One region of the Streptomyces sp. 840.1 genome, then DNA from elsewhere that is predicted to be linked to it. Evidence: riboswitches for the same ligand, from Rfam matches in the RefSeq annotation. Region 1 holds a riboswitch; each other region holds the start of a gene.

The links. Region 1 has a riboswitch for cyclic di-AMP ahead of EDD93_RS29590 (C40 family peptidase). Riboswitches for the same ligand answer to the same signal wherever they lie in the genome.
Region 2: another riboswitch for cyclic di-AMP. It lies ahead of EDD93_RS23115 (M23 family metallopeptidase); the one in region 1 lies ahead of EDD93_RS29590 (C40 family peptidase).
Region 3: another riboswitch for cyclic di-AMP. It lies ahead of EDD93_RS30245 (LysM peptidoglycan-binding domain-containing protein); the one in region 1 lies ahead of EDD93_RS29590 (C40 family peptidase).
Region 4: another riboswitch for cyclic di-AMP. It lies ahead of EDD93_RS05500 (NlpC/P60 family protein); the one in region 1 lies ahead of EDD93_RS29590 (C40 family peptidase).

The regions. Positions count from the first base shown of each region.
Region 1 is NZ_RJUU01000002.1:715,915-721,522, reverse strand. It holds gene EDD93_RS29605 (LuxR family transcriptional regulator) at 1-397, shown strand, start outside; gene EDD93_RS29600 (ATP-dependent Clp protease proteolytic subunit) at 692-1,327, shown strand; gene EDD93_RS29595 (hypothetical protein) at 1,335-1,643, shown strand; cyclic di-AMP (ydaO/yuaA leader) riboswitch at 1,949-2,145, shown strand; gene EDD93_RS29590 (C40 family peptidase) at 2,149-2,622, shown strand; gene EDD93_RS29585 (LysE family translocator) at 2,657-3,319, opposite strand; gene EDD93_RS29580 (LysR family transcriptional regulator) at 3,392-4,336, shown strand; gene EDD93_RS29575 (ATP-binding protein) at 4,362-4,793, opposite strand; gene EDD93_RS29570 (helix-turn-helix transcriptional regulator) at 5,030-5,608, shown strand, end outside.
Region 2 is NZ_RJUU01000001.1:5,068,283-5,073,890, reverse strand. It holds gene EDD93_RS23130 (bifunctional GNAT family N-acetyltransferase/acetate--CoA ligase family protein) at 1-64, opposite strand, end outside; gene EDD93_RS23125 (HPr family phosphocarrier protein) at 237-518, shown strand; gene EDD93_RS23120 (GntR family transcriptional regulator) at 718-1,428, opposite strand; gene EDD93_RS23115 (M23 family metallopeptidase) at 1,649-2,446, opposite strand; cyclic di-AMP (ydaO/yuaA leader) riboswitch at 2,459-2,625, opposite strand; gene EDD93_RS23110 (pitrilysin family protein) at 2,837-4,219, opposite strand; gene EDD93_RS23105 (pitrilysin family protein) at 4,246-5,608, opposite strand, start outside.
Region 3 is NZ_RJUU01000002.1:907,762-913,369, forward strand. It holds gene EDD93_RS30225 (UvrD-helicase domain-containing protein) at 1-168, opposite strand, end outside; gene EDD93_RS30230 (GNAT family N-acetyltransferase) at 402-977, shown strand; gene EDD93_RS30235 (DUF998 domain-containing protein) at 1,072-1,683, shown strand; gene EDD93_RS30240 (FABP family protein) at 1,824-2,384, shown strand; cyclic di-AMP (ydaO/yuaA leader) riboswitch at 3,105-3,290, shown strand; gene EDD93_RS30245 (LysM peptidoglycan-binding domain-containing protein) at 3,296-4,213, shown strand; gene EDD93_RS30250 (FG-GAP repeat protein) at 4,409-5,608, shown strand, end outside.
Region 4 is NZ_RJUU01000001.1:1,222,040-1,227,647, reverse strand. It holds gene EDD93_RS05515 (hypothetical protein) at 1-113, shown strand, start outside; gene EDD93_RS05510 (carboxylesterase/lipase family protein) at 227-1,900, opposite strand; gene EDD93_RS05505 (TetR/AcrR family transcriptional regulator) at 2,019-2,792, shown strand; gene EDD93_RS05500 (NlpC/P60 family protein) at 2,862-4,055, opposite strand; cyclic di-AMP (ydaO/yuaA leader) riboswitch at 4,054-4,216, opposite strand; gene pcrA (DNA helicase PcrA) at 4,472-5,608, shown strand, end outside.

The sequences.
Region 1 (5,608 bases):
CCTGGGCCTGCGGCTGGTCGCGGACGCGGCGCACGAGGACGGCTGGGGCGAGCCGGTGGCCTGGCTCAGGCGGGCCGAGCACCACTTCCACGAGCAGGGGGTGCCCGCCGTCACGAACGCCTGCCGCGCCGCCCTGCGAAGACTGGGCGCCCCCGTGCACCAGCACCGCAGCGGCACGGACGGCATCCCCGAGCAACTGCGGGCCCTCGGCGTCACCGTGCGCGAGTACGAGGCGTTCGTGCTCCTCGCCGACCGGCTGAGCAACAAGGACATCGCCGACCGGCTGTTCATCTCCCCCCGCACGGTCGAGAAGCACATCGCCAGCCTGATGAACAAGACGGACGCGGCCGACCGGGCGGACCTGTGTGCGTGGTCGACCCGGCTGACGAAGCCGTGATGCAGGCCCTGGCCTGATTCGCCCGGGTGCGGCCGGGATTCGAGAGCGTCGTCCCTCACCGCCCCACCCCTCCCCCGGCTTCAGCGGGGCTGAGCAGCCTTTCATCAGAACCGCGTGGCGGATCCGCGGGATGTCCACGCTGGGCGAACAGCAACAACGGGCTCCGGCACTGGACTTCAGTGGATCACTGGGCCATGCTCCCATCAGAACGTTCTGTACGTCCTGTACGTTTTTTACGGACGCGCGCGGCGCCCTTCCCAGGCCCCCGCGCGCCCCGGAGGAGAGGTCTTCGCCATGTACCGCCCCGCCGCACGCCACGTACTGCCCGAGTTCACCGAGCGCACGTCCCAGGGGACCCGCACGCTGGACCCGTACTCCAAGCTGCTGGCCGAACGGGTCATCTTCCTGGGCACTCCGGTCGACGACATCGCGGCCAGTGACCTGGTCGCACAGTTCATGTACCTGGAGTACGACGCACCCGACCGGCCCATCCAGCTCTACATCAACTCGCCCGGCGGCTCGTTCGCGGCGATGACGGCGGTGTACGACACGATGGAGTACCTGACCTGCGAGGTGGAGACCTTCTGCCTCGGCCAGGCGGGTGCCGGCGCTGCCGTGCTGCTGGCCGCGGGAGCTCCCGGCCGCCGGCACGCGCTGCCCGGGGCGCGGGTCGTGGTGCAGCAGCCCGAACTCGCCGAGCCCGTGCAGGGACAGCCGTCCGACCTGGAGATCGAGGCGCGGGAACTGCTGCGGATGCGCGAGATGCTGACGGGCATGCTGGCCCGTCACACCGGCCGCCCCGCCGAGGAGATCACCGCCGACACCGATCGCGATCTCATCCTCGACGCCGAGGGCGCCAAGGCGTACGGACTGGTCGACCACATCGTGCAGAACCGCGGGCCCGCGGCGCTGCCGTCCGTCACGAGGTGAACCGCTGATGCAGCCACCGGATTTCCCGCCGCTGCCCGCCCTGACCCGCGCGGAGGGCGAGTTCATCGACCGCTATCTGGAGGTCGTCGACCAGCTGGGCCGGATCAACCCGGCCCGCGCGGACAGTACCTACGGCGCCTTGCGCGCCGCACAGGCGCTCGCCTCGCACGCGGTGGCGCTTCGGGACGCGCTCGCGCTGATGCACGAGCGGGGCGAGAGGCAGATCCACTCCGCCACGTTGACGCGGGCGTTACGGGTGCTGGACGGCGAGCGCCGCGCCGGGCGGCTCACCGTGCCACCCGACCCGCCGAGTTGATCAACTCCCCTGCGCCGACACGCCCGACGGGTGGATCAATTTCTCTCGCTCGTTCGGCGTAGGTGTTACCTCGCACGAGGGACAGGTCAACTTGCGCTTTCGAGGTGGACCATGGGTGAAATCTCCCGTTCCACCCCTGGTACCGCAACGGCTGGAGAAGTGCGGCGACTCCCCAGAAGACCCCCTGTCCACCCGAACGGGTCAGCCGTGACGAGCCTCACATATCACCGTTTCACCTCGGAAATCCGGCGTTCGGTGAGTCAAGATCCCTGGGACGACAAGCCCCCGCCACCGCGGCGGGGCGGTCCGGGCGGACGCCGAGTCCTGCCGCTGTCCGGATGCCTGGTCGACAGGAGTGGATCGGCAGGAGTGGAGGACCCAAGCACAACGGGCCGACCGGACTTCCGGTCGTCCCTCGGGGTGAAGCCGCCTTGTGCGGCCGGGCGACTTCGCCGGCCCGAACCCGACAGGTCATCCTTCACAGGCGGCTGACGAAGGGTTGCGCATGACTGCGCAGGTTCATGTCCCGTCTCTCCTCGCTCGGGCCACGACGGCCTCGATCATGACGCTCGCCGCCGTCGGCGGCACGCTGTTCGTCCCCGGCGCCGTGACCGACGCCCAGGCCGCGACTCATTCGATGAAGGCGCTCAACATCGCCGCGTCGAAGAAGGGATCGCCCTACCGGTGGGGCGCCACCGGACCCAGCCGTTTCGACTGCTCCGGGCTGACGCTCTACTCGTTCAAGAAGGCGGGCAAGAAGCTCCCGCGCACGGCCCAGCAGCAGTACAACAAGACCCGCCACATCTCGGCGTCGAAGCGGCAACGCGGCGATCTGGTCTTCTTCCATTCGGGCCGCAGCATCTTCCACGTGGGCATCTACGCGGGCAGCGGCAAGATCTGGCACTCGCCGAAGACCGGCGCCGTGGTGCGGCTGGAGAAGATCTGGACCAGGAGCGTCTACTACGGCCGGGTCGGCTGACTCCACCGCTCCCCCACCGGACGGACGTCTCCCGTCAGTGCAGCAGGGTGCCGGTCACCAGCACCGCCCCCAGCACGGTGAGTGCCGCGCCGCTGCCGCCCTCGATCGCGCGGGCGGTTCGCGGCCGGCGCAGCCACCGGCCCAGCCGGTCCACCAGGAGCGCCACGGCCGGGAACCAGATCAGGGCCAGCAGCACGACGATCGCGGCGAGCAGCACCGTCCTGGGCAGCGGGGCGGCCCCGGCCGGGACGAACTGCGGAAGCAGGCTGAGGAAGAGCACCGGCGCCTTGGGGTTCAGCGCGTTGGTCAGGAAGCCCTGGCGCAGTGCGCGCCGGGTCCCGACGGCGGCCTCCGCGCTCGCCATGCCGTCGGGGTGGTCCGTCGTGGTCCCGGTGCCGTTCGTCGGCCCCTTTCGGTGCCGGGCCGAGCGCAGCGCGCTGATGCCCAGGTAGAGGACGTACGCCCCGCCCAGGAGTTGCACCGTGCGGAACAGCACCGGCACCGCCACCAGCACGGCGGCCAGCCCGGCCACGGCGAGCGCGGTGTGGACGAGCAGCCCCCCGGCCACGCCGAGCGCGGTCGCCACCCCCGCCGACCGTGAGGCCAGAGCGTTGCGTACGACGACGGTGAAATCCGCTCCGGGCAGCGCGACCATGGCGGCGGCGACTCCGAGGAAGGCGGTCAGCTGGGCATCCATGGCTCCACCCTGGACCCGAACAGCCTTTAGCATGTACTTGCAATCTTGTGGGTCTGCCAAAAGGAATGCTTAATGTACGACCCGACACGGCTGGCGGCGCTGGTGGCGGTCGCCGAGGCCGGTTCGATCACCCGGGCCGCCGCCCGCCTCGGCTACACCGCCCCCGCGCTCTCCCAGCAGCTCGCCAAGCTGGAGCGGGAGGCCGGTGCCGCGCTGCTGGTGCGGCACCACCGGGGCGCCCGGCTGACCGCTGCGGGCGAGCTGCTCGCCGGCCGGGCCCGGCGGGTCCTGGACGAGATGGACCAGGCGCGCCACGAGCTCGCGCGACTGGCCGGGCTCTCCGGCGGGCGCCTGCGGGTCGGCACCTTCACCACGGCCGGCATCCATCTGCTGCCTCCCGTGCTGAGCGCCTTCCGCCGGGCGCACCCGGACGTGGAGCTGATCGTCACGGAGTACGAGCCGCCGGGCGGGGTGGCGGCCGTGGCCGGGGGCGAGGTCGACCTCGCGCTGACGCACGCGTACGAACCGGCCGCCACGGCGCCGCTCCCCTCGGGGCTCAGCGCCGAGCCGCTGCTGGTCGAGGAGCTGGTGCTGATCACCGCGGTCGGTCAGGTGCTGGCCGATGGCAGCGGGCGGCTCCCGGTGACGGACCTGGCGGGCCGGCCGCTGATCAGCAGCGCCCCCACCCATCCGCCTCGGCGCGGGGTGGAGAACGCGCTGGCCGAGGCGGGCGCACTGCCCGCGGTGGTCTGCGAGTCGCCCGGCTACGCCCTGGTGTGCGCACTGGTCAGCGCGGGCATCGGGATCGCGGTGGTGCCGGAGATGGTCGCGGCCATGTCCCCGACGCCGTTGTCGGTGCGGAGGCTGGAGCCGGCGGCGTTCCGGCGGACCATTTCGGTGGTGCACCGCGGTGACCGGTCGAGCGCGGCGGCGGCGACCCTTCGGGCCCTGCTGCGGAGCGGGTTCGGCCGGGCCGCCGCCGCACCCCCGGGGAACCGGGCCGCCGCATCCCAGTGACCCGGGGCGACCTGCTGCGGGCCGGTCAGGTCTGGACGGGGACGCTCCAGGGGAGCGCGATCCAGACGGTCTTGCCGCCGTCGGCGGTGGGTGTGACGGTCAGCCGGCCACCGTACTCCTTGGCCAGCGAGCGGATGATCACCATGCCGCGCCCGTTGTCCTGCTGAACGGCGGCAGGCAGTCGCTGGGGCCAGCGGGGGTGACTGTCCGTCACTCCGAGGTGCAGTTGCTCCTCGCGCTCCAGGCGGAGATCGACGGTGAAGGTCGGCGACTGGCCGAACGTGTGCTGGACGGCGTTGGTCGTGAGCTCCGAGACGATCAGCCGGACGGTGTCGGCGGCCTCGCTCCCGTCCGACAGTCCCCATTCGGCCAATACCCGGGCCACGTACCTGCGGGCCGCGGAGACCGAAACCGGCTCGCTCGGCAGCGTGACGCTCGCCTCTTGATGGTCCGCCATGGCCGGCCGCCCCTTTCCCGCCCGGATCCGACCCGCGATCGGTCCGTGCTGTGCTTCGCGCCAGATTGCCACTGATGCTGCCCTCTGCGACGGCGATCCACCAAGATATGCATATATCTGTCGCTCAAAGCGGTGAACTCTTCGCTGGATACCGTGCGGGAGCGGCACACTGTCCGCTCGGTACGCAGTGGCCGGCAACGGGAAGTGGCCGGCGCGCAGCGGGAGGGAGACACCACATGCAGCACGGCCCTGCGGTGCGACGCCGCAAGCTCGGGGAGGAGCTGCGGAGTCTGCGCCACGCGTCCGGACTGACCAGCCGGGACGCCGCGCAACTGCTCGGCTGGCACCAGTCGAAGGTGAGCCGGATCGAGACGGGTGTCAGTGGGGTGCGGCCGGCGGACGTCACCCGGCTGCTGGACGCGTACACCGTCGAGGACCCGCAGTTGCGCGAGGTCCTGGAGACGCTCGCCGGCTCGGCGGGCGGCGGTGGCGCGGGCTGGTGGCACGCCTATCGCGGCCTCATCCCGCCCCAGTACCGAGACTTCATCAGCCTGGAGTCACAGGCGCGCACCGCCCGCACCCTGGAGACATCGGTGGTGCCGGGCCTGTTGCAGACCGCCGACTATGCCCGCGCGGTGACCCGCGCGGCGCTCGACGGGCTGCCTTCCGGCCAGTTGGACTCGCTGGTGGAGGTGCGGCTCGCCCGGCAGGGCGTGCTGCGGAGCGAGCCGCCGCTGAGGCTCAGCGCGGTGCTCGACGAGGCGGTGTTGAGGCGCGCGATCGGCGGCCGGCGGGTCATGCGGGAGCAACTTCGC
Region 2 (5,608 bases), on a different contig from region 1:
CCACGTCGGCCTCCCAGTGACCGGGGTAGGCGTGATGCGGGCTCTGCTCCACAGAGGGCTCCATGGGCAAAGCCTACGGCTCCGTCAGCGGTCGCGTGGGGGGCGGGGCCGGGGCAGTCTGGGGGTGGCCGGCCGCCGGCGGGACCGGGCCGCGGAGGGTCTGCGGGTCGGCCGTAGCATCGCGCACTGCATGAGAGACTGGTCTAGACAACCATTGATTCGTGAAGGGCAGAACCATGGCTGAGCGCCGCGTCAACGTCGGTTGGGCCGAGGGCCTGCACGCCCGCCCCGCATCCATCTTCGTCCGTGCCGCCACGGCCTCCGGCGTCCCCGTGACCATCGCCAAGGCCGACGGCAACCCGGTGAACGCCGCGTCCATGCTCGCGGTGCTCGGGCTCGGCGCCCAGGGCGGCGAGGAGATCATCCTCGCGTCCGACGCCGACGACGCCGAGGCCGCTCTGGACCGTCTGTCCAAGCTGGTCGCCGAGGGGCTCGACGAGCTCCCGGAGACCGTCTGACCCAGCGGTCACGACCGCCAGGATTTCCCGCGAAAGAGCCGCGGCACCCCCGACCGGGTGCCGCGGCTCTTTCGTTTTCACGGGAAAGCTTTCCATCGGGCAGACCGCCGAGAACAATGCAGGGCGGCGAATATTCGACGAAACGGGCAGCAGAAAGAATGCCCCGCCGAATAACTGCTCCTTGTATACGGCGTAATTGTTAATGACGGCCGCCGGGGGTGTTTACGGCATGTTGCGAAGTCCTCACCCGGGCGGCCGGGGGTACGGCGGCGGCGCCCGGCCGGCCGGGGCGGCGCAGCCGGTGCGCGGCGGTGGCCCGCTCGGCGTGCTGGGCGGCGAGCGCCCTCGCCCGTTCGGCGTCGCCGCGCGCCACGGCGTCCACGATGGCCCCGTACTCGGCCCAGGCCTCTGCGGGGCGGGCCGGCTGCTCGACCGCGTACATCCAGGCGATCTTGTGCCGGAGCTGGGTGAGCAGCGCGATCAGGCCGGGGCTGCCGGAGGCCTGGGCGAGGGTCTCGTGGAACCAGCCGCCCAGTGAGCGCAGGTCCTCGCCCTCGCCCCGGCGGGCCCGCTCCTGGCCCAATCTGACCAGCCCGCGCAGGACCTTGAGGTGGGCGTCGGTGCGGCGCTGGGCGGCCCGTGCCGCACCGAGCGGCTCCAGGAGCATGCGGACCTCCAGGAGGTCCGCCGCCTCCTGCTCGTCGGGCTCGGCGACGCAGGCCCCGGCGTGCCTGCGGGTGACCACGAAGCCTTCGGACTCCAGGGTGCGCAGCGCTTCGCGCACCGGGACGCGAGAGACCCCGTAACGGCGTGCGAGCACTTCCTCGGTGAGCCGGCTGCCGCGTTCGAAGACACCGGAGACGATGTCGTCACGGATTGCCGTGCATACCGAATGCGCCGGAATGCGCATGTCCGAACCTCCGCCTTAATCCCCGCGAAACGCGGCCGATCGACGCCTGCCCTGTGACTCTATTGCAATGCGGACGCATTTCCGATGCCGGGCCGAAATTCATGAATATCTGCCGGCCCCGGAGACGTTCGGGAACGGGTGCCGGCGGCGGTCCGGCGGCCGGGTACGGCCGAAGGCCCCGGCGCGCTGCCGGGGCCTTCGGTGGGGTGCGGTGTACCGGTCAGACGCTGACGCCGTGGGCGCGCAGATACGCGACCGGGTCCATGTCGGAGCCGTACGAGGGGGTGGTGCGGGCCTCGAAGTGGAGGTGCGGCCCGGTGGCGTTGCCGGTGGCGCCGGAGAGCCCGATCCGGTGTCCCACGTCGACGCTCTGGCCGACGGAGACGTCGATCGAGGAGAGGTGGCCGTACTGGGTGTACGTGCCGTCCGACATCCGGAGCACGATGTTGTTTCCGTACGCGCCGCCCCAGCCCGCCTCGACGACCGTACCGCCGCCGACGGCGACGACGGGGGTGCCGGAGGCGGCGTGGAAGTCGATGCCGGAGTGGCTGCCGGAGGACCACAGGGATCCGCTGGACTCGTAGCCGGTGCTCACGTAGGAGCCCGCGACGGGCAGCCGGAAGGTGCCCAGCCGGGCGCGCTCGGCGGAGCGGGCGGCGCGCGCCCGGCTCTCGCGGGCCTCCTCGGCCCTGGCGGCGGCCTCGGCCTTCTTCTTCGCTTCGGCCTTCTTCCTGGCCTTCGCCTTCGCCTCGGCTTCCGCCTTCGCCTCGGCGGCCTGGTGCCGCTGCGCGTCGGCCTGGGCCTCGATCCGGGCGGCCAGGCCGCCCTCGATGGCGATGATCTGGGAGAGGCCGGTGTCGCCTGCGGCAGGGGCCTCGGTGTCCGCGGCGAGGGCCGGGGAGGCCAGGGAGCCGATGACACCGGCGGTGGCGAGGGTCGCGATGCCGACGGCCTTCGCGCCCCGGCACGTCATACGGCTCGGGGCACGGTGCTTCCCCGTGGCACGGGTGAACGCCATGAAGTGGCTGGTCCTTTCCTTCCTTCTCGCCTACCGGGTTAGCTGACGGGTTCGGAGCAGGAAGGTCTCCTACGGATCCCCGGCCCCATGGAGGCACGGTCATCCGATTCACCCCAGGGACTGTGTGGGTCCCCGGCTCCCCGGGCTCGCGCCTGACGGGGACTCGGCGATGACTGCCCGGTACGTCGCGGATGCGGCATACGAGTGACGGACAGCCGGGCCGACGCTAAGCGGGGGCACTTCCGCGCACCAAACGGACAGGCGGTTTTGTAGCGCATCCCACAGGGCAGACAGGCAACCTCTCCACCAAAGCGGGCAAAAAGGAAGGCCCTGGCGGCAGACGACCCGCCAGGGCCCCGCTCCCGCCCCGCAGTCGGGGGCGGTGGCGGCTCAGCCGGTGACGACCGAGACCTCTCCGATGCCGAGAGCCCTGACCGGCTCCTCGATCTGCGCGGCGTCCCCGACCAGGACCGTGACGAGGCGGTCCTCCGGGAAGGCGTTGACCACGGCTGCCGTCGCCTCGACCGTGCCGGTCTCGGCGAGGCGCGCGTACAGCTGCGCCTGGTAGTCGTCGGCGAGGTGCTGCTCGACCTGGTCGGCGAGGGTGGCCGCGACGGACGCGGCCGTCTCGAACTTCAGCGGTGCCACGCCCACGAGGTTCTGCACGGCCGTCTCGCGCTCGGCGTCCGTCAGGCCTTCGGCGGCCAGGGTCCGCAGCACCTTCCACAGGTCGTCCAGCGCCGGTCCGGTGGACTCCGTGTCCACCGAGCCGCTGATGGCGAGCATCGCGGCGCCGGTCGACCCCGAGGCGGAGTCCCGGGCCGAGGAGCGCAGCACCTGGGCGAAGGCGCGTACGCCGTAGGTGTAGCCCTTCTCCTCGCGCAGCACCCGGTCGAGCCGGGAGGTCAGCGTGCCGCCCAGGCAGTAGGTGCCGAGCACCTGGGCCGGCCAGACGCTGTCGTGCCGGTCGGCGCCGATCCGCCCGATCAGCAGCTGGGTCTGCACCGCTCCGGGGCGGTCCACGATCACCACCCGGCCGGTGTCGTCGGCGGTGATCGGCGGGACCGGCCGGGACGCGGCGGTGTTGCCCGACCAATCGCCCAGGGTGTCGGCGAGCAGGGCGTCCAGGTCGATGCCGGTGAGGTCACCGACGACCACCGCGGTCGCGGTGGACGGGCGGACGTGGGCGTCGTAGAAGGCGCGCACGGCCGCGGAGTCGATCCGCTCGACGGTCTTCTCGGTGCCCTGACGCGGGCGCGACATGCGGGCCGTGGCCGGGAAGAGCTCCTTGGAGAGCTGCTTGGCCGCGCGCCGGGCGGGGTTCGCCTGCTCGTGCGGGATCTCGTCGAGCCGGTTGTTCACCAGCCGCTCGATCTCGCTGTCCGCGAAGGCCGGTGCCCGCAGGGCCTCGGCGACCAGGCCGAGCGCCTTGGCGAGCCGGGAGGCGGGAACCTCCAGGGAGACCCGGACGCCGGGGTGGTCGGCGTGGGCGTCCAGAGTGGCTCCGCACCGCTCCAGCTCGGCGGCGAACTCCTCGGCGCTGTGCTTGTCGGTGCCCTCGGACAGGGCGCGCGACATGATCGTGGCAACCCCGTCCAGGCCCTCGGGCTCGGCGTCGAGCGGGGCCTCCAGGAAGACCTCGACGGCGACGACCTGCTGGCCGGGGCGGTGGCAGCGCAGCACCGTGAGCCCGTTGGGCAGGGCGCCGCGCTCGGGGGCGGGGAAGGCCCAGGGCCTGGCCGTCCCGGGGGCGGGCTGGGGGTGGTACTCCATCGAAACTCCAGTCGCGGCAGTGTCGCTCACTTGTCCGCCCCTTCGTGCGCGTCGGTGTCGGTGGCGGCGTCCGTCCCCGCCTCTTCTGCGGGCTCCGCAGACTCGACGGGCTCGTAGACCAGCACCGCCCGGTTGTCGGGCCGCAGCTGGGCCCTGGCGGCCGCCCGGACCTCCTCGGCGGTGACGTCGAGCACCCGGTGCACGGCGGTCAGGGCGAGCTGCGGGTCACCGAACAGCACGGCGAACCGGCACAGTTCGTCGGCGCGGCCCGCGACCGTACCGAGCCGGTCCAGCCACTCGCGCTCCAACTGTGCCTGGGCGCGCTCCATCTCCTCGGGCGAGGGGCCCTCCTCGGCGAACCGGGCGAGCTCCTCGTCGACCGCGGTCTCGATCCGCGCCACCTCGACGCCGCCGGACGTCTTGACGTCCAGCCAGCCGAGCGAGGGCGCGCCGGCCAGCCGCAGCAGCCCGAATCCGGCCGCGACGGCCGTCCGGTCGCGGCGGACCAGCCGGTTGTGCAGCCGGGACGACTCGCCGCCGCCCAGCACGGTCAGCGCGAGATCCGCCGCGTCGCACTCGCGGGTGCCGTCGTGCGGGAGCCGGTAGGCGGCCATCAGCGCACGCGCCGGGACCTCCTCGCGGACCTCCTCGCGCAGCTCACCGCCGATCACCTCGGGCAGCGTGCCGTCCCGCGGCGGCTGCTTGCCGTCGTGCGACGGAATGGTGCCGAAGTACTTCTCGATCCAGGCGAGGGTCTGCTCGGGGTCGATGTCACCGACGACCGAGAGCACCGCGTTGTTGGGCGCGTAGTTCGTACGGAAGAAGGCCCGCGCGTCGTCGAGGGTCGCCGCGTCCAGGTCCGCCATCGACCCGATCGGGGTGTGGTGGTACGGGTGGCCCTCCGGGTAGGCGAGGGCGGTCAGCTTCTCGAAGGCGGTGCCGTACGGGACGTTGTCGTAGCGCTGGCGGCGCTCGTTCTTGACGACGTCGCGCTGGTTCTCCATGGACTCCTCGTCGAGCGCGGCGAGCAGCGAGCCCATCCGGTCGGCCTCGAGCCACAGGGCCAGCTCCAGCTGGTGCGTGGGCATCGTCTCGAAGTAGTTGGTCCGCTCGAAGCTGGTGGTGCCGTTGAGCGAGCCGCCGGCGCCCTGCACCAGCTCGAAGTGGCCGTTCCCCTTGACCTGGCCCGAGCCCTGGAACATCAGGTGCTCGAAGAGGTGAGCCAGACCGGTGCGTCCCTTGACCTCGTGGCGCGAGCCGACGTCGTACCAGAGGCACACCGCGGCGACCGGGGTCAGATGGTCCTCGGAGAGCACCACGCGCAGGCCGTTGGCCAGACGGTGCTCGGTCGCTGTCAAGCCGCCGGAGCCGGCCTGGGCTGTGGCCGTG
Region 3 (5,608 bases), 190 kb from region 1:
GGCCGCCAGCAGGCCCGAGCGTTCGGCGACAAGCACGTCGCGCTCGTGACGGGCCTGCAGACCCGTACCGACCGGGGTCAGCGCGTCCTGGACGTGCTGGGCGGTCGTGCCGCGCAGCGCATCGACGCGGTCGTAGAGCCGGTCGATGAATTCCTGCTCCTTCTGCAATTCGGAGCTTTCCCGAGTTGACAAAATGGCTCCCTGCCGGATATGGTTTTGCTTAGTGGCCCCCAGTGAGGGGCCTTTTCTGTGGGCGCACAGAAACACTCAATATACCTGGGAAAATCCCCGGTCCGCAATTGCGGGCCGGGGATTTTCCGTTCCGTGGGACGTGCCGTGACGTGCCCCGGGACGGTCGGCCGCCCGGCCTGCGGGGCGCGGCGCTGGTTAGGCTGCTCGTCATGAACACGGCTTCGACCGGCGGCAGAACGTGTGAGCCCGCCATCCTGGACGCGGCGGACCTGGCGTCCGACGCGGAGCGTGGGCCCCGGTTCGCGGCATCGGCCCACCGCATCGTGGCGGACCTCGTCCGGGACGGCGCCGCGCTGGGCTGGGTCGACCCTCCCGCGCCCGATGAGGTGGCGGACCTCCTCGACGGGGTAATCGCCGCGACGCGGGTGGGCGATGCCGCCCTGCGCGCCGTGTACATGGACCGAAGCCTGGTCGGGCTGGGCTACTGGACGCGCTATACGCGGCCCACTCACCGCCCGCACGCGGATCTGGAGAAGGTCGCGGTGGCCGCCGCCGTCCACGGCCGGGGTATCGGCCGGGCGCTGACCGCCGCGCTGGTCGCCGATGCCAGGAAGGCGGGGATCGAGGTCCTCACCCTGGACGCCCGGGGCGACAACAGCGGTGCCCTGCACCTCTACCGCTCTCTCGGCTTCACCGAGTACGGGCGCCTGCCCGGCTTCGTCGCCGTCGGTGAACGCCGCTACGACAAGGTCTTCTGCATGCTGGACTTCCGCCAGGAGGCGTGACGCGCGCGGGCGGAGGACCCGTCGGCCCAGCCGGGCGGAAGCCAGGTGTCAATCAGGGTTGACACAATTCATTGTGTCAACCTACATTGACGGGATGGGGAATCAAGTCCTGCTCGTCTGCGGAATGGCCGCCGGCCCTCTCTTCACCGTCGCGTACCTGCTGGAAGGCGCCGGCCGCGTGGGCTACAGACCGCGCCGCCATCCCGTCAGCTCGCTCACCCTCGGCCCTGCCGGGTGGGCACAGACCGTCAACTTCCTCTTCGCGGGCGGGCTGTCGCTGGCCTTCGCTGTGGCTCTGTGGCGTGTCGGGCCCTTCGAGTGGGGCGCCCTGCTGGTCGGCGCGTGGGCGGTCGGTCTGCTGGGAGCAGGCGCCTTCCGGACGGATCCGGTGAGCGGCTACCCGCCCGGCACGCCTGATCGGCTCCGGCGTCACACCCGCGCGGGGGCTCTGCATGACCTGTTCTCCTCCATCGGCTTCCTGGCCCTCGCTGCCGCCTGCTTCGTATACGCCCCGTCCGGCCCGCCCGGCTGGGCCGTCTGCTCGATCGCCTGCGGTGTCCTCTTCGTGGCGACGATGGCCCTGGCCAGTGCCGCGTTCGATCAGCGGCAACGCTGGGTCGACATCGGCGGACTGCTTCAGCGCATCTCGCTGACCATCGGCTGGGCCTGGCAGCTACTGCTCGCCGTGCGCATCCTGAACACCTGAGCAGGCGGGCAAATCCAGGCAGCGGGAGGCCGCGTGTCACGCGAGCCGGAGATCATTCACGGGACAGCCCTTAGGCTGCCAACCGTCGCCGTCGCCTTCGCGCGGCGCCCGTCCCCGTCACCGATCCAGGAGCGCGCAAGATGTCCGACCCCGCCCGGCAGTACCCGTACCCCGACGCGTTCCGGCCGGACGACGCGCCTGCTCCGCACGCGCTGCTCGCACCACTGACCGGGTTCCTGGGCACCTGGACCGGGCAGGGCCGCGGTGAATACCCGACGCTCGCCCAGGAGTTCCGGTACGCGCAGGAGGTGACGTTCAGTCATGACGGGCGCCCCTTCCTCCACTACGAGGCGCGCGCCTGGCTGCTCGACGCGGACGACGCCCCGCTGCGGCCCTCGGCGCGGGAGAGCGGCTGGTGGCGGATGCAGCCGGACGGGCGTGTGGAGGCGCTGATCACTCAGCCCACCGGTGTCGCGGAGATCCTGACGGGCAGTGCTGCGGACGGCGTGGCCGACCTGGCCACCCATCGGGTCGCCCTCGCGCCCACCGCCAAGGAGGTCAGCGCCACACGCCGCCGTTACACGCTGACGGCCGACGGCACGCTCGAATTCGTCCACGACCTCGCGGCTGTCGGCCAGCCGCTCCAGCACCACCTTTCCGCGCTTCTGCGACGCGAGGGGAGCCGGAACCTCTCGCTTTGACCGGGTCGGATCTGCCGTCTGCCGTCTGCCGTCTGCCGTTCGCCGTCGTGTGGGGCGGCGGTCGCCCGTCATCGTCCCGGCCGGCCGTGCCCGCGCTCATGCGCTGGACGGCACGTTCCGCAGCCGGGCCGCGAACGCCCGCGGATGCGTGGTGTTGCCGTTGACGGTGCGGCCGGGTCGGGCGCCACGACCAGCGCGAGCTGCCCCGGGGTTGCCGAGCGCGGCGGGCCGGAGCCGCGGACCTCGTAGTGGAGCGTGGCGCCGTCGGTGTCGAGGAAATCAGGTTCTCCCGGTCGCAGTGGCGGGCGGCGCCCGGAGCGTCGGCCGATGCCCCACACCGTAGTGCATCTATTTAGATGCATCTGTGGAGATGGATTAGAGGCGACGCCGAGCCGGGGTGGCGGGTCGTCACCTCCAGTGAAATGTCCTGATTGAGTGATTAATCGGAATCGTCGTTAATCGCCCACCGAAGACGCTTTTCTGTGGCTCAAAGGGTATGGAGATTGAGCAAATCACCCTTTTCGGGCGCAGTGGTCAGCATCACCTTCCCGGCCCGTGACGCGGTGCGTCCGGCTTCGGTTCCCTGTCGTGCCAAGAAAGTTGACTTGGCTTCGGGGATCTGATTCTGAGCATTTCCTTGAATTGATCTTGCGAATCAATTGCGATCAAGAATTCAGGGCTTGTTCCGCCCGACGCTTTTCGCTTACGGTCACCGTCAATCCGGATGGAACGCCGAATCCTGCCGCCGTCCGGGAACCCGACCACTCACGTACGGCAGGAGCGGGGGACCCAGGTTTGCCGCCGGTCCGGTATCCGGAGCGGCTAGGGGTTAAGTCGCCATCACGTGCGGCCGGACATCTCCAGTCCGAACCCGACAGCTCACCTCGCAGGCGGCGGAGAGGAAATGCGCCATGCCCATCATGGGTAACCACCGTCGTTCCAAGTCCACCTCCCTGACCCGCGGTTTCATCGCCGTGAGCACGGGCGGAGTCGTTCTCGCGCTCCCCCTGATCATGTCCGGGTCCGCTTCTGCCGCACCGGCGCACCCGGTCGTCGCAGAAAAGTCGGCGACCTCGACCGCCTTTGCTGCCAAGGGAATTGCTGCCCACAAGGCCGAGTCCGCCACCTATTCCGTGGTCTCCGGTGATTCGCTTTCCAAGATCGCCCGGGGTCATTCCCTCAGCGGTGGCTGGGAGCGGCTCTACCAGGACAACCGGAGTGTGGTCGGCGGAAACCCCGATCTGATTCACCCGGGCCTCAAGCTGACCATTGGCGCCAAGTCCGCAGCCGCCCCGCACAAGGCCGCGCCGACCGCCGATTCGAAGGCAAAGGCCGCGTCCGAGGCAAAGTCCGCGGCCGACGCGCAGTCGTCCGACCGGTCCGAGAGTGCCGACCGCGCCGACCGTTCCCAGCGGACGGTCACGCCTGTGGCGGAGAAGACCGCCGCCACCGAGACCGTCGCCACCGAGACCGCGGCCACCACTCCCGCACAGGGCGCGACCGCGTACACCGACGACCTCGACGGCTGGATCAAGGAGTCGCTGGCCGTGATGGCCCAGCACGGCATCCCCGGCAGCTACGACAGCATCCACCGCAACATCATCCGCGAGTCCTCCGGCAACCCGCAGATCGTCAACAACTGGGACTCGAACGCGGTCGCCGGCACGCCCTCCAAGGGCCTGCTCCAGGTGATCCAGCCCACCTTCGAGGCCTACCACGTGGCCGGTACGTCGATGGACATCCTCGACCCGGTCGCCAACATCACCGCCGCGTGCAACTACGCCGCGGCCACCTACGGCTCGATCGACAACGTCTTCGGCGCCTACTGACATACCCCGGCCCCCACCTTCGGGAGGAGCCGGGCGCAGGGGTGGGAGGGAGCCACGTGGCTCCCTCCCACCCCTTTCGCGTGCCGTACAACCCTTGCGGCCCACAGGCGGTCGAACGGGACGCGGGGAAGGCAACGGGCCCTTCCCCGCGTCCCCCCGGACTCGCCCGGTCATCCTTGAACCGAGGAGCCGCTCGTGCGCACCAACCGCTCGGCCGCCGTTGTCGCGGCCGCCTGTCTCCTGACGGCGGTGGCCGGCATCGCTGCCCCCGCCGCCCACGCCGGTACTCCCGGCGGAACGCACGCGAACGACCGCAACAGCGATTTCGACGGCGACGGCTACGACGACGTGCTCACCGGCGCGCCGGGCGGCACCGTCGGCGGGAAGAAGGGCGCGGGGTACGTCACCGTGCAGTACGGCTCGCCCACCGGCACCGGAACGGCCCGCGCGGCCGTCCTCAGCCAGAACACCGCCGGTGTACCGGGGGCCGCCGAGGCGGGCGACGGCTTCGGCCGGGCCCTCGCCACCGGCGACCTCGACGGGGACGGCTACGACGACGCGGTCGTCGGCGTACCCGGTGAGGACGTCGAGCCGGTGACCGACGCGGGCGGCGCCGTCGTGCTGTGGGGCTCCGCGAAGGGGCTCACGGGCGCGGCGGGCGACTGGCTGCAGGCCGACGCTCCCACGGCCGGTGCCAGGTTCGCCGGCGCCCTCGCGGCGGCCCACTTCAGCCCCGACATCCCCGGCGACCAGCTCGCCGTGACCGACCACGACGACCTCACGCTCTACCAGTACGACGCGGCCGCGCGCCGGGCATCCGCACCCCCGCCGCCCCTCTCCCACCAGCGGCTCCCCGGCACGCCGGGCCGCCCGATCCTGCCGGGGGCGATGACCACCGGCGACTACGACGGCAACGGCCTCGCCGACCTCGTCGTCTCCGGAGTCACCGGGGGCGACGAACCGGGGTACGGCTGGTCCGCGCTCTTCCTGGCCGAGGTCCAGGGCCTGCGCTACGACCGGGACCTGCGTGGCGGCCCGGCCGTCGCGTCCGGTGACATCAACGGCGACGGCTACGACGACCTGGTCACCGGGGAGCCCAGCAGCCCGGACGACGGCGGCGAATTCGTGAACGGCGGCGTGGTCGGCGTGTACTACGGCAGCGCCGGCGACGGCCCGGTCGGCGCCGAGGGTCCCGGCACACCGCCGGTGTGGTGGACCCAGGACACCGCCGGTGTCCCCGGCACGGACGAGCGCGGTGACAACTGGGGCGCGGACCTCTCGGTGGCGGACACCGACGGCGACGGATACGCGGACGTGGCGATCGGCGCCCCGGGCGAGGACATCGGCGCGGTCGCGGACGCCGGAGCGGTCTGGGTGCTGCGCGGCGCGGCCGAC
Region 4 (5,608 bases), on a different contig from region 1:
TCCTCGGGCTCGTCTACGTCAAGCGGGACGAGGAGAGGATCGACAAGGGCCTCTTCGCGGCGGTGGGCGGGCTGACGATGGTCAACATCTTCATCGCCACGATCTGGACCTGAGCACACCCGGCCTGAGTCCACCCGGCCTGAGCACACCCGGTCCGAGCACTCCGGGCCCGCGCGCCCGGGGCCCGAGCGCTCCGGGCCCCGGGCCCTCCCGCCGCGAGGGGCCGTCAGCTGCCGATGCCCTGCCAGAAGCCGCACCGGTGTTCCTGGGCGAGGTCGACCGGTTCCGTCCTCCCCGGTTGCAGCGGCTGGACGTGCCGCGCCGTGCCGAACCGGGGCCAGGGTGCCGCCCCGTCGCCGTTCGGGTCGCCGGTGTGTGCGAACCGGGCCCAGTAGCGCACCATCGTGTCGGCGAGCCGGTGCTGAGCGGCTGTGGCCGGACCGGGGAGCTGCTCGTCGTCGAAGAGGTACTGCAGCTCGCTGCCGTGGAACGCCCCGGTGGGGAAACCGGGCTTCTTGAGCGAGCTGAACCAAGGCGCCTCGTCGTCGCCGAACTCGTAGGCGTAGGTCGGCACGTACCGGTCCAGGGCCTGGTCCCGGTCGAGGACCGTGCACCCCCAGGCCCAGTCGCTGATGACGGTGGACAGCGCCTCGCCGGGGGAGTGGAAGCGGCCGGTGGGGTAGCGGGCCAGGACGCGGGCCGCGTCGCCCGTGCTGAAGAGTGCGCCGATCTGCTGCCGGTAGTCGGCCTCGGTCGTCGTGCTGCCGGTCACCGCTTCGATGGCCGCGGTGAACAGACGGTGTTCGTCCCTGGTCGTTCCCTGGATGACGGGCACCCGGTTGAAGCGGCCGGTGGCGAAGGCCCGTTCCGGGCTCACGGGCAGTACGCCGCCGCCGACCGAGGGCCCGGACCCGAGTCCGTAGTCGGACCACTTGAGGAGTTCCGGCACGGATGTGCCGCGCAGGCAGGTCGCCGCTGTCCGCAGGTCGGGGCAGCCGGCCTCGGCCGCCACGTCGAGCCCGTGCCGCTCGCGCTCCGCGCGTGGCAGCGGGAACCACGTCGCCGGACCCGGTGACCATTTGCGTCCCGCGCACTGGGCGCTCTGCAGGATCGCCTTCTGGAAGAGGCCCGCCGACCCCGGCGCCGCGAGGTGCGCGCAGACGCTGGTGCCGCCGGCGGACTCGCCGAAGATCGTGACGTTCGCCGGATCGCCGCCGAACGCCGCCGCGTTGCGCCTCACCCACCGCAGCGCGGCCTGCTGGTCCTCCAGGCCGAAGTTGCCCGACAGGTGCCTGGCCGCACCGTGGTCGAGCGCGGGATGGTCGAGGAATCCGAAGATGCCAAGCCGGTAGTTGAAGCTGACCACGATCACCTTGCCCGTACGGGCCAGGCGCTGTGCGTCGTAGAGGCTCCCGGCGCCGTTGATGTAGCCGTTGCCGTGGATCCACACCATCACCGGCAGCGCGCGGGCGCTGCCGCGCAGCGGTGTGGTGACGTTCAGATAGAGGCAGTCCTCGCTGAGGCTCTGCCGGTCGATGAGCCCGCCCGCCTGTGCGCACCGGCTGCCGGGTTCGGTCGCGCTCCGCACGCCCGGCCAGGACGCGGCCGGCCGGGGTGAGGCCCAGCGCAGCCGGCCGACCGGCGGGGCGGCGTAGGGGATGCCCTGGAACATCCGGGTGTCCCTGCCGAGGCGGCCCTCGACCGAGCCGGTGTCCGTCCTGACCACGGTGGCGGGCCCGCCACGGCCGTTCCCGGCGCGATGTGCGGCCTGCGTGCTTCCGGCCGCGCCGCTGATCATGGCGGAGCAGAGCAGAACGGTCAGCAGGGCCCGTAAGCGCGGCCGCACCGCGACCTGCGGTCCGCGCTGCCCCGGCGAGGGGGTCCGGCGTAGAGGATTCACAGCAGTTCACTTCCTCGAACAGTTCGTGTGGGGTCCACACTAATATAAAGTGTGAGGCACGCACGAAGTCAATGCCCCTGCGGACGGGGACATTGCGGAGGGGCATGGTGGACGGGACATGGAGATGAGCTCGATGCCGGCGGGTGACGACGATCGGCTGCCGCCCGGCCTCGCCCTGGCATGGGGGCTGCCCGTGAAGACGGGGCGGCTGGGCCGGAAGCCCTCGCAGAGCGTCGAGGGAATCGTCGAGGCGGCTGTCGGGCTGGCCGACGCGGAGGGCTTCGCGGCCCTGTCCATGCCGAACGTCGCGAGGCGGGTGGGGCTCACCGCCAACGCGGTCTACCGGTACGTCAGCTCACGGGACGAACTGCTGGTGCTCGCCGCCGAGGCGGCCTGGGGCCCGGCGCCGGAGCTGGAGACCGGTACGGAGCGGTGGCGGGCCGCGGCCACCACCTGGACCAGGGCGATGATCGAGCGGTGCGACACCCACCCCTGGCTGCCGGACCTGCCCACCCGGGGGGCGCCCGCGACCCCGAACCTGCTGCGCTGGACGGAGGTGCTGCTGGCGGCGCTCACCGGTGCCGGTCTGAGCGCCGCCGAATCACTGGGGTGCGCGCTGCTGCTCGACGGCTACGCGCGGCGCATCGCCAGTGCCCGCCGTGATGTGCGCGACAGCAGCGCGGCCCCGGTCCGGTCCGCCGCCGTGGCGCGGTTCCTGCGCCCGCTCCTGCACGAGCACGGATATCCGATTCTGGCGTCCATGATGTCGCGCGACGAATACGACGACGACATCGGCGACGACGACGTCGACTTCGGCCTGACCCGGATCCTGGACGGAATCGAGGTCCTGATCGCCCGACGGACGGGAGAGCCGCCGCCGACGACGAGCTGACGCCGGGCCGACGGCGAACCGACGGCGGACCCTGATCCGAACGAGAGGCCCTGATCCGGACGGAAGACCCTAGCCGGGGCGCACGCTCCCGTAGATCGGCATGTAGTAGATCGACTCCTCGCGCACGTTGGCCCCCGGCTTCGGCGCGTGGATCATCATGCCGTCGCCCTTGTAGATGCCGACGTGGCTGATGTCGTCGTAGAAGAAGACCAGGTCCCCGGGCTGCAGATCGTCCGTGGCGATCCGGGTGCCGACGTTCACCTGGTCCCAGGTGGTCCGCGGAATGGTGACGCCCGCAGCCTTCCAGGCCGCCTGGGTCAGCCCCGAGCAGTCGTACGAGGACGGGCCGGTCGCCCCCCAGACGTAGGGCTTGCCGAGCTGGGCCCTGGCGAACGCGAGGACCTTCTCGGCCTTCGTCGAGGCGCTGCTGTCCGAACCCGAACCCGAACCCGAACCCGAACCCGAACCGGTGCCGGTGCCCGTGCCCGAGCCCGTTCCGGTGTCCGAGCCGGTGCCGCTTCCCGCCTCCTTGGCCTTGCGGTCGGCCTCGGCCTTCGCGGCGGCCTGCTTCTTCGCCAGCTCCGCCGCCTTGCGCTTGGCCTCGGCCTTCTTCTTCTGCTCCAGCTCGGCCAGCCGCGCCTTCTCCTCGGCGGTCAGCTTCGACAGCAGCGTGCGCGCCTCGGTCAGCTTCGTCTGCACGTTCTGCTTGCTGGTGCGCAGCTTCGTCTGCGTCGCGGTGAGCGTCTCCAGGCTCGTCACCGCCTCGGCACGCTTCTTCGACGCCTCGGCCTGCTTCGTACGGAAGTCCGTGACGGCCTGCTGCTGGTTCGAGGCCATCCGGTCCATGAGATGGGTCTGGTCGAAGAACGACTGCGGGTCGTTGGCCAGGAAGAAGGTGGCGGTCGGCGCGAGCGCCCCGTCGCGGTACTGGGCGGCCGCGTAGTTGCCGAGGGTGCGGCGGGCGTCGTTCAGCTTGTCGGCGCGCTCGGCGATGTCGTCCAGCAGCGTGTCCACCTTGGTGCGCTGCTCGGCGGACGCCTCTTTCGCCTCGTCGTAGTGCTGGGTGGCGGTGCCCGCCTCCCGGTACAGGGCGTCGACCTTCTTCTGGACGTCCTCGATGCCGGGCTTCGGGGCCGGGGCCGCGAGCGCGCTCTGTGTGGACAGCAGGGTCACCGAGGCGAGTGCGGCCGTCGTGAACCCGATGGCGGGGACGCTGCTGCGCACCCGGGGGCGCGGTTTGCGATGCGATGCCAAGGCCGGCATCTCCTTCCGTGGACCGCCTACCGGGTTAGCTGTCGGGTTCGGGCGGAACGGAAGGCTGCCCTACGGTCCTATGGGGGTTTCGGACCGATTCACCCCGGTGCTGCGTGTGGGTCCCCGGTTCCGGACCCCTGGAGGCAGCCCGGATTCGGCGTGGACGCCCGCTCGGCGTGGTTCGCCTCTGGGGGTACGGGCCGTCCGAACGAGCACGCTAGCCAACTCATGGTGCCGCTGTGAAGGTTGATGTTCGATATGCCCGATACGTTTCCGTGACCTTATGGAAGCCGTAAGGTTCGGCCCGGCGCGGCGCGCGAGTTCCCTACGCAGGGTGGACCGGGCATCGCGGTGTGTGGCCCCGGACGGTGTGTTTTCCCATGCGGCTCCGGGGTGTCAGTGCGGCCGCCTAGACTCGGACAGCGATGAGCAGCCTCTTTGACGACAGTTTCCTGGCCGGCCTCCAGCACACGGAGGAAGGGCCCCCGCCGCCCCCCGAGGACTCCGCACCCGAAGCGGTGCCGGAGGACCTCTTCTCAGGCGTGTTCGACGGGCCCCCGCCGCCCCGCGACGCGTACTACCGGGACGGCGCCCACCGCCCGGTCATCGATGCCGCCGCGCTGCTCGACGGGCTGAACACCGAGCAGTGTGCCGCCGTCGTGCACGCGGGCTCCCCGCTGCTCATCGTCGCCGGGGCCGGTTCCGGCAAGACCCGGGTGCTGACCCACCGCATCGCCCACCTGCTGGCCGAGCGCGGCGTGCACCCCGGCCAGATCCTGGCGATCACCTTCACCAACAAGGCCGCGGGCGAGATGAAGGAGCGCGTCGAGCAGCTCGTCGGCCCCCGCGCCAACGCCATGTGGGTCATGACCTTCCACAGCGCGTGCGTACGGATCCTGCGCCGCGAGTCGAAGAAGCTCGGCTTCACCTCCTCGTTCTCGATCTACGACGCCGCGGACTCCAAGCGGCTGATGGCCCTGGTCTGCCGCGATCTCGACCTCGACCCGAAGCGCTTCCCGCCGAAGTCGTTCACGGCGAAGGTGTCGAACCTGAAGAACGAGCTGATAGACGAGGAGACCTTCGCCGGCCAGGCGACGGACGGTTTCGAGAAGACCCTCGCCCAGGCCTACGCGATGTACCAGTCCCGGCTGCGCGAGGCCAACGCGCTGGACTTCGACGACATCATCATGACGACGGTGCACCTGCTCCAGGCCTTCCCCGACGTCGCCGAGCACTACCGCCGCCGCTTCCGGCACGTCCTGGTCGACGAGTACCAGGACACCAACCACGCCCAGTACACGCTCGTACGGGAGCTGGTCGGACCGGCCGGTGCCGCCGACGCACCCGGCGAGCTGTGCGTCGTGGGTGACGCCGACCAGTCGATCTACGCCTTCCGCGGCGCGACGATCCGCAACATCCTCCAGTTCGAGGAGGACTACCCGGACGCGACCACGATCCTGCTGGAGCAGAACTACCGCTCCACCCAGACGATCCTGTCCGCGGCCAACGCCGTCATCGAGCGCAACGAGAGCCGCCGCCCGAAGAACCTCTGGACCAACGCC